Regions from separate parts of the Burkholderia sp. GW821-FHT14F03 genome, predicted to be linked through region 1. Evidence: riboswitches for the same ligand, from Rfam matches in the RefSeq annotation. Region 1 holds a riboswitch; the other holds the start of a gene.
What was found. Region 1 has a riboswitch for cobalamin ahead of AC1RQF_RS10470 (cobalamin biosynthesis protein). Riboswitches for the same ligand answer to the same signal wherever they lie in the genome.

Region 1 (6,104 bases):
TGGTGTTCAGCACGAGCGCGACCCGATGCTCGGCGCACAGCGCGTCGAGCACCGCGCGGCTCAGCGTATCCTTCAGCGACGTCACCGCGATCGGCAAGGGATTGAGCCCTTCCCGTTCGAGCGCCTCGCACAGCGCGTCGAACACCGCCGTGTTGGCGGCCTGCCAGTGCGCGCGATAGAACAGGATCGCGACGACCGGCGCGCCGGGCCGCCAGCGCGCGCGCCAATCCTCGCTGGTCGGGTGCGGATGGTCCGGGTGGTACAGCGCGGCGGCCGGCAGCGGGCGCGGCGGCGGCGGCTCCGCGCCGTGGCCGAGCGCGTGGTGCGCGATGCTGCGCAGCAGCGCCTCGGCGTTCTGCGGGCCGCCCTCGCGCAGGTAGCGCCACCACTGCCGGCACAGCGCCGGATCGACGGTGCTTTTCGCGATCAGGTTCGGGTCTTCCTGCAGGTCGCCCGAGAACATCGCGAGCGACTGCCGCGCGCGCGCGGCGAGCGCGACCGCCTGCTCGATCCCGTACGGCCAGTAGCTCTCGCCGCCGAGGTGGTCGATCACGACGACGCGCGCGTGGCGCAGCACGTCGTCGAGGTAGAAATCGACCGACGCGGGCTGGCGCAGGAACGTCACGTTCGCGAGCCGCACGCTCGGAAAGCCCTCGCCCAGCCGCGGCACCGCGGCCGCGAGCAGCGACAGCGTCGTGTCGGCCGAGCTGAGGATCACGATGTCGGCCGGACGCTGGTCGATCCGGATCACGCCCTCGGTGTCGTCGACGAAGCCGCCCGGCGTGGTGCGCAGCAGATGCATCGGTGCGTTACGCCTGTTGCGGCTCGGCCGCGAGCGCCGCGTCCAGCGCCCGCTGCAGCTCGGCCTGGTCGAGATCCTCGCCGATCAGCACGAAGCGGCTCAGGTCCGCCTCGCCGTCCGCCCAGCGGCGGTCGAAGTAGCTGTCGAAGCGCCGGCCCACGCCCTGGATCACGAGCCGCATCGGCGCGCCGGGCAAGGCCGCGAAGCCCTTCGCGCGGTAGATCGCGTGGTGCTCGACCAGTTGGCGCAGCGCGTTGAGCGCGGCCTCGCGCGAGCCGACGCGCGCCTCGACCGTCACCGAGTCGAACGCGTCGTGATGATGATCGGCGTCGTCGGCCGAGCCGTGGTGATCGTGGCGCAGGTGGATGGTTTCCTCCGACGCGGCCTCGATGCCGAGCAGCGTCGCAAGATCCAGCTCGCCGCGCTGCGCGTGCACGATCTTGACCTGCGGCGGGATCTCGTCGCGGATCAGCGCCTCGACCGCGCCCAGGTGCGCGGGATCGAGCAAGTCGGTCTTGTTCAGGATCACGAGGTCGGCCGCCGACAGCTGGTCGGCGAACAGCTCGTGCAGCGGCGATTCGTGGTCGAGGTTCGGATCGGCGCGGCGCTGCGCGTCGACCGCGCCAGGATTCTCCGCGAACTGGCCGCTCGCCGCGGCCGGACCGTCGACCACGGTCAGCACCGCATCGACCGTGAAGCTGTTCTTGATCGACGGCCAGTTGAAGGCCTGCACGAGCGGCTTCGGCAGCGCGAGGCCCGAGGTTTCGATCAGCACGTGGTCGATCTCGTCGCGGCGCTCGACGAGCGCCTCCATCACCGGGTAGAACTCTTCCTGCACCGTGCAGCACAGGCAGCCGTTCGCCAGCTCGTACAGCGTGCCGGCCGTTTCGCCCGCCGCGTCCTCGCAGCCGATTCCGCAGCCCTTGAGGATCTCGCCGTCGATGCCCAGCTCGCCGAACTCGTTGACGATCACGGCGATGCGCCGGCCGCCCGCGTTCGACAGGATGTGACGCAGCAGCGTGGTCTTGCCGCTGCCGAGGAAGCCGGTGACGATGGTCACGGGAATTTTGCGCATCTGCATGATGGAGTCCGTCGAAGGTAGTCGAATGAGAAGGAAGCGGGATGGATCGCGCGGCCTCAGGAGGCGAGCGTCACGTCGATCCGGTCGTAGCCCTTGAAGCGGTAGATCAGCGCGGACACGAGCCAGCTCAGCAGGAACAGCGCGATCACGCCGTAGCCGAGGATGCCGAAGTGATCCGACAGCATGCCGATGAAATCCCAGAAGCCGCCCTTGAGCGCGAGCTTGTCGGCGATCAGCGCGAGCGCCTCGATGCCGCCGATCAGCACGGCCACCAGCACCGAGACGAAGGTGATCGTCATGTTGTAGTAGAGCTTGCGGATCGGCCGCACGAACGCCCAGCGATACGCGCCCATCATCAGGATGCCGTCGGTGGTGTCGACGAGCGTCATGCCGGCCGTGAACAGCACGGGCAGCGCCATCACCGACCAGAACGACATGCCGCCCTGCGCCTGGGTCGCGGAGATGCCGAACAGCGCGATCTCGGTCGCGGTGTCGAAGCCGAGCCCGAACAGGAAGCCGACCGGATACAGGTGCCAGCTGCGCGACACCACGCGGAACACCGGCCGGAACAGCCGCGCGAGCACGCCGCGCCGGTTCAGCAGCAGGTCGAGGTCGGCCTCGACGAGCGGCTCGCCGCGCCGCACCGCGCGGAACGTGCGATGCACCGACACCAGGATCAGCAGGTTCGCGAACGCGAGCAGCAGCAGGAAGAACGCCGACACGCTCGTGCCGATCACGCCGCCCCATTCCTTCATGCCGTCGAAGCGCGTCGCGAGCGACGCGGCGGTCAGCGCCACCGCGACCGACAGCAGGATCACCACGGTCGAGTGGCCGAGCGAGAAGAACAGCCCCGCGCCGAGCGGGCTCTTGCGCTCCTGCATCAGCTTGCGCGTGACGTTGTCGATCGCCGCGATGTGATCGGCGTCGACCGCGTGGCGCAGCCCGAACGTATAGGCGAGCAAGGCGGTGCCGAGCAGCACCGGCTGGCCGTGGAACGCGGCGAACGCCCACAGCCACGCGCCGATGTTGAACGCGATCAGCAGCGCATAGATGCCGACGATCTTGGCGCGCAACTCGGCCGGGCTGTCGTTGAAGAGACGGAAAAAAGCCTTGAGCATGGTGCTTCCCTGTGCGAACGGTCGACCCTGGAGCGCGCCGGCACGCCGCCGTCGTGTCACGCCGGGCATCGCGCGGGCGATGGCGGCGGGAACGATCGAGGCCGCCTGACGGCGCTCGGCATGACGCGGCCGTGGACAATGCGCCGCCTCCCCGCGGCGCTGAACCCGATGTCTCGGCCGGTATCCGGGCTGGCGAACACGCCGCTTCGCCTTCCCGGGCGCACGCGTCCAGTGGCGGATCCGCGCGCCGGGCGGCGCGCGTCGAAGCGGGCGGTGCATCGCTCGCGCGATGCGTTCGCTTACCGTTGCGGGGGCAGCACAGGTTGGCGGCGGCCGCGATGCGGCGACGCGCCCTGTTTCCCGTTTAACTGCGCGCGAAGATCCCGCGCGCGAGCACCAAAACGCCTGCGAGTGTAGGTGGGGGGGCCCGGCGCGTCAAGGCGCGGCGGGCGCATCCGGCGTGTGCGGCGGGCCGCCCCGGGATGGGGCATCGCATGACGGGCCGTCCCATAACGGGCCGTCCCAGCCGTCGAGGTACTTGGGCAGCGCGTCGTCGAGGTCGAGCACGCGTACGCGATAGAACAGATGCATGGTGGGCCGCAGCGCGGCGGGCAGCGCGCCGTCGTGCGCGCGCATGAACAACGCGTTCGGCACCACTCGCATCCCGAGCCGGTTGGTGCCGTAGAGCACATCGCCGCAGCGGCGGCAGAAATGGCGCGCCATGCGCTTGGTCGGATGCGCGTGGCGGCCGAGCGCGTCGCCGTCCGCATCGACCGCCATGCACGCGGCGTCCCACGCGGTCGCGGCCCAGACCACCACGCCGTAGAACAGGCGACAGGTCTCGCAATGGCACAGTGCGGCCGCGGCCGGTTCGCCCTCGAAGCGCAGGCGCACCGCGCCGCAGGCACAACCGATCTGTCGGGTGAAGCTCATCGAATCTCCCTGTTCGTCATTGTCATCGTCATTGGCTGCGTCGCGCCGCGCTCCAGGGGCCGGATCGGACGCGCGCCTATGCTATCGTATGCGCGCGTCTGGTGCCCGCGTGCGATGTCCTTCGCGCGCAGTTAAACGGGAAACAGGAGGCGGCTCGCGCCGCCCGGCCTGTGCTGTCCCCGCAACGGTCAACCGCCCGCGCGCGCCCGTGTCGGCGTGCGCAGGCGCCGCTCCATGCCACTGTCCGACCTCGGGCGGGAAGGCGGCGGCGCCCCGGCGGCCAGCCCGGATACCGGCCAGCGCACGGGGCGAGCGCCGCTCGCCGAACGCCCGGCCCGCGAGGGAACGGTCCCGGGCGCTGAATTCCGCCGGCCGCGCGCCGGCGTTTCGCTTCGATCGACTGATGACTCACCTGCTTTCGCGCCGCCCCGCTTTCTCGTCCGGGCCGCGCCGCGCATGACGACGCGGCTCGCGGTCGGCATCGGCTGCCGCGCCGGCGTGACGGCCGACGCGATCGACGCGGCGATCCACGCCGCGCTCGCCTGCGCGCCCGGCGCGACGGCCGCGCAGATCGCGGTCGTCGCCACCGTCGAGGACAAGGCGCGCGAACCCGGCCTGCTCGCCTGCTGCGCGCGCCGCGGCTGGCCGCTCGCCGGCTTCCCGCGCGCCGCGCTCGCCGCGCGGCTGGCCGCCGCGTCCGCGCACGATTTCAGTGCGCCGTCGGCCGCCGCGCGCGCGCGGCTCGGCGTCGACGGCGTGTGCGAACCGTGCGCGCGGCTCGCCGCGCACGGCGCGGCGCTGCGCGTGCGCAAGCTGCGTCACGCCGGCGTGACGGTCGCGCTCGCCGGCCCGTTCTGACTTTTCCTCCTTCCTCACAGGACCGTTCCGATGAAAACCGATCCCGAATCGCATCAGCGCATGACCGAACGCCGCCGCGCCGGCCACGAGAAAAAACAGGCCGCCGCGACCGTCGAGAAGGGCCTGCTGATCGTCCACACCGGCAACGGCAAGGGCAAGAGCACGGCCGCGTTCGGCATGGCCGTGCGCGTGCTCGGCCACGACATGCGCCTCGGCGTCGTGCAGTTCATCAAGGGCGCGCTGCACACCTCGGAGCGCGACTTCCTCGGCGCGCACGCGCAATGCGATTTCGTGACGATGGGCGACGGCTATACCTGGAACACCCAGGACCGCGACGCCGATGTCGCGACCGCGCGCAAGGGCTGGGACGAGGCGTGCCGGATGATCGCCAGCGGCGCATACCAGATGGTGATCCTCGACGAGCTGAACACCGTGCTCAAGTACGAGTATCTGCCGCTCGACGAGGTGCTCGCGACGCTCGCGGGCCGCGCGAGCGAGCTGCACGTCGTCGTCACCGGCCGCCACGCGCCCGATGCGCTGATCGAGGCCGCCGACCTCGTGACCGAGATGCGGCTCGTCAAGCACCCGTATCGCGAACAGCACGTGAAGGCGCAGCGCGGCGTGGAATTCTGACGCGATGGCCGCCTGTCCCGCGCTGCTCGTCAGCGCCCCCGCGTCCGGCCAGGGCAAGACCTCGGTCACGGCGGGGCTCGCGCGCCTGCATCGGCGGCTCGGCCGCCGGGTCCGGGTATTCAAGGCCGGCCCGGACTTCCTCGATCCGATGCTGCTCGCGCGCGCAAGCGGCGCGCCCGTCTACACGCTCGACCTCGGCATGGTCGGCGCGCACGCGTGCCGCGCGCTGCTCGCGCGGGCCGCGCGCGACGCGGACCTGATCCTGATCGAAGGCGTGATGGGGCTCTACGACGGCACGCCGAGCAGCGCGGACCTGGCGCGCGCCTGCGACGTGCCGGTGGCCGCCGTGATCTCCGGCAAATCGATGGCGCAGACCTTCGGCGCGGTCGCGCTCGGGCTCGCGCGCTTCCAGCCGGGCCTCGCGTTTCACGGCGTGCTGGCGAACCACGTGGGTTCGGCGCGTCATGCGCAGTTGCTGCGCGACGCCCTGCCCGCCGACCTGCGCTGGCTCGGCCACCTCGCGGCCGATGCGGCGCTCGCGCTGCCCGCGCGCCATCTCGGGCTGCACCAGCCCGACGACATCGCCGATCTCGACGCGCGCCTCGACCGCGCGGCCGACGCGCTGGCCGGGACCGCGCTCGCGGCGCTGCCGCCCGCGATCGACTTCGATGCGCCCGAC
Region 2 (6,104 bases), on a different contig from region 1:
CGTCGCCGCGCAGCAGCGCGTTGAGCTGCGGCGCGACCGGCAGCGCGGCGAGCAAGGCCGCCGCGAGCGCCGCGAGCGCGAACCAGGGCGCGGCCGCGCCGCTCAGGTCGCCCGACAGCCAGAACAGGATGCCGCGCAGCCGGTTGTCCGGCGCGATCGACAGCAGCAGCGTGATCAGCGCGCCCCACCCCGCCGCGATCACCACGCCCGTGAGCAGCAGACGCGGCGATGCGTCGCGAACGTCGCCGCGCCACAGCGCGCGACGCGCGAGACCGAGCAGCACGGCGATCGACGCGAGCGCGCCGAGGAACGACGCGGCGTCGACCATCCACCACGCGCCGCCCGCGATCATCGCGACGAGCGCGAAGCCCGCCGCGCCGCCCGATACGCCGAGCACGTAAGGCTCGGCGAGCGGATTGCGCAGCAGCACCTGCAACAGCGCGCCCGCGAGCGCGAGCAGCGCGCCGCAGCTGAAGCCCGCGAGCGCCCGCGGCAGGCGCAGCGTGCGCACGACCTCGACCGCGAGCGGCGTCGCGTCACCGCCCCCATGCGGCGCGAGCGCGGCCAGCGCCTGTCCGGGCGAGACGGGCAGGCTGCCGCACGTCAGCGACGCGACGAACAAGGCGGCCGCGACGCCCGCGGCCCCGGCCCAGATCAGGGCCGCGCGGCGCGCGTTCATCCGCGCGCCCCGCCGCGTGCGTCACGGCTGCTGCCAGCCGATCGTGACGTAGGCGCCGCGGCGCGGCGTGTTGTACGCATAGGCAAGTTCGTAATCCTTGTCGAGCAGGTTGTCGATGCGCGCGCTCACGTACCACGCCTTCGTGATGTTGTAGCGCGCGGACAGGTTGACGACCCCGTAGCCGCCGAGCGGATTGCCGGTGTCGTTGCGCGCGCCGCTGACGAGCCATTCGCCGCCGACGCGCCAGCCGCCGAACGCGCGGTTCAGCGCGAACGACGCGAAGCGGCGCGCGCGCCGGTTCAGGTCCTGGCCGGCCGTCTCGTCGACCGGGTTCTGCACGGTCGCCGCGACCCGCACCTCGGTCTTGCCGACATGGCCCTGCCACGAGCCCTCGACACCCTGCACCTTGGCCCGGCCGATGTTCACGGCCTGATAGTAATAGCTGTTCGCGACCGGCTGGTAGTCGATCAGGTCCGTGTAGCGCGTCTGGAACACCGTCACGCGCGCCACGCCGAGCGCGTCCGACGCGTACTGCACGGCGGCCTCGACCGAGTGGCTGCGCTCGGGGCGGATCGCCGGATTGCCTGCGTTCGGGTAGTACAGATCGTTGAAGCTCGGTGCGCGGAATGCATCGGAATAGCTGGCCGTGACCTTCCAGTGCTCGGTCACGTCGAGCCCATAGCCGAGATAGTAGCTGTTGGCGCCGCCGAAATCGGAGTACTGGTCGCGCCGCACGTTGGCCTGGAACTGGCTGTTCCCGAAGCGGCCCGTGTAGCCGAGCCAGCCCGAATTCACATGACGCTGCGGCGCGACGAACACGTCGGAGTCGAACGCCTGGTCGAGCCGCTCATAGCCCGCCTGGATGCGCTGATCCTTCAGCGGCGCGAAGTCGTTTTGCCAGGTGTACTGGCGGTTGTCGGTGTTGAAGTGATCGGTATAGGCGCCGTTCAGCCAGGACTGGCTTCGATCGTTGCCGCTCGCGACGCGCAGATGCGTGGTCCACCAGTCGGTCAGCTTGCCGTCCGCGAACGCGGCGATCTGCTGCACCTTGGTATACAGGCTGTTGAGATCGGTCGGCTGCCCGTAGGCATTGTCGAAGCTGGTGTCGCCGTTGCTCTGGAAGTAGCTGACACCCGCGCTCCAGCGCGCGTTGAAGCGATGCTTGAGCGACGCGGCCACGCTTTCGTCGAGATAGCCGTTCGCATTCGGATTCGCCTGCGGCTGCCGGACCGGATCGATGGCCGAGAAACCGTCGGTCTTGTCGCGCGACAGCGACACGCTGAAGGTCGTGTCGCCCGCCGCGTCGAGCCGGCCCGACACGCCCGCGGTCTGGCTCTGCGTGTGATAGCTGCCATAGCCGACCGAGAAGTTGAAGCGCGGCGGATGATCGCCGCCGTCCTTCGTGAACACCTGCACGACGCCGCCGATCGCGCCCGAGCCGTACAGCGACGACACGTTGCCGTTGACGATCTCGACCCGCTCGATCTGGTCGAGCGGCAGCTGCGCGATCTGCGCCTGGCCGAGGCTCGCCGAATCGACCCGCACGCCGTCGATCAACACCAGCGACTGGGTCGACTGCGCGCCGCGCAGGAACAGGCTCGCGGTCGCGCCGGGCCCGCCGTTGCGCACGATCTGCGCGCCGGGCGCGAGCGCGAGCAGGCCGGGCAGATCGGTCGCATTGCTGTTCTCGATGTCCGCGCGGGTAAACAGAGTGGTTTGCGGCAGCGCGTCCGCGAGCGCTTGCGGGGCACGCTGCGCGGTCACGACGATCGGCTCGAGCTGGGTCGGCGCGGCGGCGGACGAAGGCGGCGGGGAAGAAGCAGGCGGCGTGCTCTGCGCGACGGCGGCGCACGGCAGCCCGGAACACGCGACGAGCGCGGCGCGGGCGATCTGGGTTCGCATCGATGAATCCTGTTGAACGGTGCGGCCCCCGCCTCCCCGCAGGTTCCGCCTCACGAGGACGGCGCGCATCGCGCGTCCGCCCTCCCGCCCTGGCCGGTATCCGGGCTGACGGCGTCACCGCCCCGCCTTCCCGCGCGCATCGCGCAGTGGCCGCGCGGCAAACGCCGCGCTTGTGGGGACAGCTGGCATCGCACGCGATGCGCCGCTTACCGTTGCGGGGGCAGCGCAGGTTGGCCGGTCCTGGCGGACCGTGCGCCCTGCTTCCCGTTTAACCGCGTGCGCGTGCACGCGAGCACCAAAGCGGCGCCAGTGTAGGAGCGCGGGTGCCGGCCGTCAAGAAAGCCTCCCGCGCGCCGCGCGCGCCCCCCAGCTCGCGGGATTTGACCCAGATTTGTCGCAAAATTCGCATCAACACGCATGAACGTTACGTCTCGATACGATCCGGATCTCGGGTTGGACGATAATCCGCGCTAAAATGCTGGGTCTTTAGAGGACGCAGCAGATGCTCAACGAACTCGAAACTCTATCTCAAAATATTGGCCGTTTGATCGCGCTGAACAAGCGTCATCACACGGAGCGGCTCGCGCTCGAAGAGCAGCTCGCGCAATTGCGCACGGAAGCGGAAGCGACCCGCACGGAACTCTCGCAACTGCGCGAGGAACGCGACGCCCTTGCGGCGGAGCGCGACGCGCTGTCGGCGAAGATCGACGATGCCCAGGTGAAGCTCAATGCGATTCTCGAGAAGCTGCCGCGCGCGAAGAACGCGCCGGACGCGGAAAACCAGCTCGACCTGCTCGACCCGCGCGATGATGCGCGCGAGGGCGGCCCGGCCAGCCACGGAGAACATGCATGAGCACCAAGCAGATCGAAGTATCGATCCTCGGTCAGGCGTATCGGCTCGCCTGCTCCGCCGACACCGAAGCCGCGTTGCTCGAGGCGGTCGCGCGCGTCGATGCGGAGATGTCGAAGATCCGCTCGAACAGCTCCGTGCGCGGCACGGATCGCATCGCCGTGATGGCCGCGCTGTCGCTCGCGTCGGAGCTTTTGAGGCTGCAACAGAGCGTGCGGCACGGAGAAGCATTTCCCGCGGAGGAAATCCGGCGTACAATGCATCAAATGAATGAACAGCTTGGTGCAGTGCTCGCACAGCACGAAGCGCAGTAAGCGGGTCGCACGGGTTCTCGTGGTGCTTGATGTCCAGCGTGATGAGCATCGCGCAAGCCACTGAATCCAAACACGATCCGCACGATTAGTCAGCTTCCCTGCCTGGTTCGCCAAGGTCATATATTCCTTGAACCAATGCCATGTGCACGGTTGCGGAAATTTGTAGCACGGGCGCGCGCGTCACTCTGTCTGATGTACCCGATGTGCTGCTAACTGCGACCAATTCTGAACCCCAGGTTCAGGATGCCGGCCTAGCGGCCAAGGCGGGGGCCTTTTCAACGGCATCGGGCGATTCCCGATGCCGTTTCCTTTTGCGGCAGCCTTTTTCCTGCGTCGATCACGATCCATGCACCACTGGCTGATGAAGTCCGAACCGGACGAAGCGAGCATCGACGATCTCGCGAACGCGCCGCAGCGCACGCTGCCGTGGACCGGCGTGCGCAACTATCAGGCGCGCAACTTCATGCGCGACACGATGCACATCGGCGACGGCGTGCTGTTCTATCACTCGAGCTGCCCCGAGCCCGGCATCGCCGGCCTCGCCGAGGTCTGTTCGACGCCCTATCCCGATCCCACGCAGTTCGATCCGAAGAGCCCCTATCACGATCCGAAATCCACGCGCGAAACACCGCGCTGGATGCTGGTCGACGTGAAGTTCGTGCGCAAGTCGCCGCTCGTGCCGCTCGCCGCGTTGCGCGAGCACGACGCCCTTGCCGACATGCGCGTGCTCGCGAAAGGCAACCGCCTCTCGATCACGCCCGTCACGCCCGCCGAATGGCGCTTCATCACGCAGAAGCTGATGAAGTGAGGTCGCGCCGCGGCCCGCTTCAAGGAAAGTCAAATCGGCCGGCCCGGCCGGCCGCGCAGCGGAACTCGGCGCGCCTTTCATTGGCCTAACGGTCGCTCAGCCGGCAAGCCGCCGGTTACGATCCTCATCAGGCGCGGCCTCGTACCGCGTTTTTGCGCGTATCGCGTGCGCGCTTCCGTTCAAGGAGTCCAACATGACGAAAAAAACCGCCCTCGTGCTCGCTCTCGCCGTCGCCACCGTGGTGCCCGTCGCGCTGTCGCTCGCCCCGTCCGTCGCACGCGCGCAGAGCGTCGGCCAACAACCGCCGCCGGCCGGCGTGCTGTCGCTGTCGGCACAGGCCAGCGCCGACGTGCCGCAGGACGTCGTCACGATCACGCTGTTCTACGAGCAGCAGGCGCGCGACCCCGGCAGCCTCACGGCGGACCTGAACCGCCGCGCCGACGCGGCGCTCGCGCAGGCGCGCGGCGTCGCCGGCGTGACCGCGCGCACGGGCGCGTTCTCGGTCTATCCGAGCACCGACCGCGACGGCAAGATCTCCGCATGGCGCGGCCGCACCGAGGTCGTGCTCGAATCGCACGACTTCGCGGCCGCCTCGAAGCTCGCCGGCCAGCTCGCCACGACCCTGCAGATCGCCGGCGTCGACTTCTCGCTGTCGCCCGAGGCGCAGCGCGCCGCCGAGCAGAAGCTCACGACGGAAGCGATCAAGTCGTTCCGCACGCGCGCCGAGGAAGCCTCGAAGGCGTTCGGCTACAGCAGCTATTCGATCCGCGACGTCAACGTCGGCGGCGGTCACAACGTGCAGCCGTATCCGCGCATGATGGCGATGGCCGCGGCCGCGCCGATGTCCAAGGACGCCGGCGCGCCGATCTCGGTCGAGGGCGGCAAGGCGACCGTGACCGTCAACGTGAACGGCTCGGTCCAGATGAAGTGACGCGCGACGCGCGACGATAAAAAAGCGCCGGCTCCCGCCGGCGTTCTTCATGGTGCGCGGCTCACGCCGCCCGTCATGCGCGCGCGGCGCCCGCGCCACGACGATAGGCCCACACGAGCATCGCGATGCCCGCGAGGATCATCGGCAACGACAGCCACTGCCCCATCGACAAGCCGAACGTGAGCAGTCCGAGGAAGTCGTCGGGCTCGCGCGCGAACTCCACGGTGAAACGCGCGAGGCCGTAGCCGATCAGGAACACCGCCGACACCGCGTCGAGCGGCCGCGGCTTGCGCGCGAAGAAGAACAGCACGAAGAACAGCGCGACGCCCTCGAGCGCGATCTCGTAGAGCTGCGACGGATGGCGCGGCAGCATCTGATACTGCATGAACACCTCGTTGAGGTTCCACTTCGCGGCAAGCGCCGGATGCGCGCCGAGCCACGCGGCATCGTCGCGCGCGGCGCCGGGGAACAGCATCGCCCAGGGCGCGTCCGGGCTCGTCACGCGGCCCCACAGCTCGCCGTTGATGAAATTGCCGAGACGCCCCGCGGCGAGCCCCGTCGGCACCATCGGCGCGACGAAGTCGGTCACCTCCATCCAGCTGCGCTTGCGCTGCCACGCG

Region 2: linked by a shared signal. The riboswitch ahead of AC1RQF_RS25440 (TonB-dependent receptor domain-containing protein) and the one ahead of AC1RQF_RS10470 (cobalamin biosynthesis protein) in region 1 are both predicted to bind cobalamin.

What each region holds. Positions count from the first base shown of each region.
Region 1 covers NZ_JBXAPG010000012.1:96,451-102,554, forward strand. Annotated here, with positions in the region: gene cobN (cobaltochelatase subunit CobN) at 1-802, opposite strand, end outside; gene cobW (cobalamin biosynthesis protein CobW) at 810-1,883, opposite strand; gene AC1RQF_RS10460 (HoxN/HupN/NixA family nickel/cobalt transporter) at 1,940-3,001, opposite strand; cobalamin riboswitch at 3,160-3,417, opposite strand; gene AC1RQF_RS10465 (GFA family protein) at 3,437-3,934, opposite strand; cobalamin riboswitch at 4,016-4,249, shown strand; gene AC1RQF_RS10470 (cobalamin biosynthesis protein) at 4,391-4,792, shown strand; gene cobO (cob(I)yrinic acid a,c-diamide adenosyltransferase) at 4,823-5,425, shown strand; gene AC1RQF_RS10480 (cobyrinic acid a,c-diamide synthase CobB) at 5,430-6,104, shown strand, end outside.
Region 2 covers NZ_JBXAPG010000043.1:28,004-34,107, forward strand. Annotated here, with positions in the region: gene AC1RQF_RS25435 (FecCD family ABC transporter permease) at 1-679, opposite strand, end outside; gene AC1RQF_RS25440 (TonB-dependent receptor domain-containing protein) at 701-2,581, opposite strand; cobalamin riboswitch at 2,656-2,896, opposite strand; gene AC1RQF_RS25445 (ATPase) at 3,084-3,434, shown strand; gene AC1RQF_RS25450 (cell division protein ZapA) at 3,431-3,745, shown strand; RNA gene ssrS (6S RNA) at 3,838-4,019, shown strand; gene AC1RQF_RS25460 (EVE domain-containing protein) at 4,092-4,553, shown strand; gene AC1RQF_RS25465 (SIMPL domain-containing protein) at 4,747-5,484, shown strand; gene lgt (prolipoprotein diacylglyceryl transferase) at 5,558-6,104, opposite strand, start outside.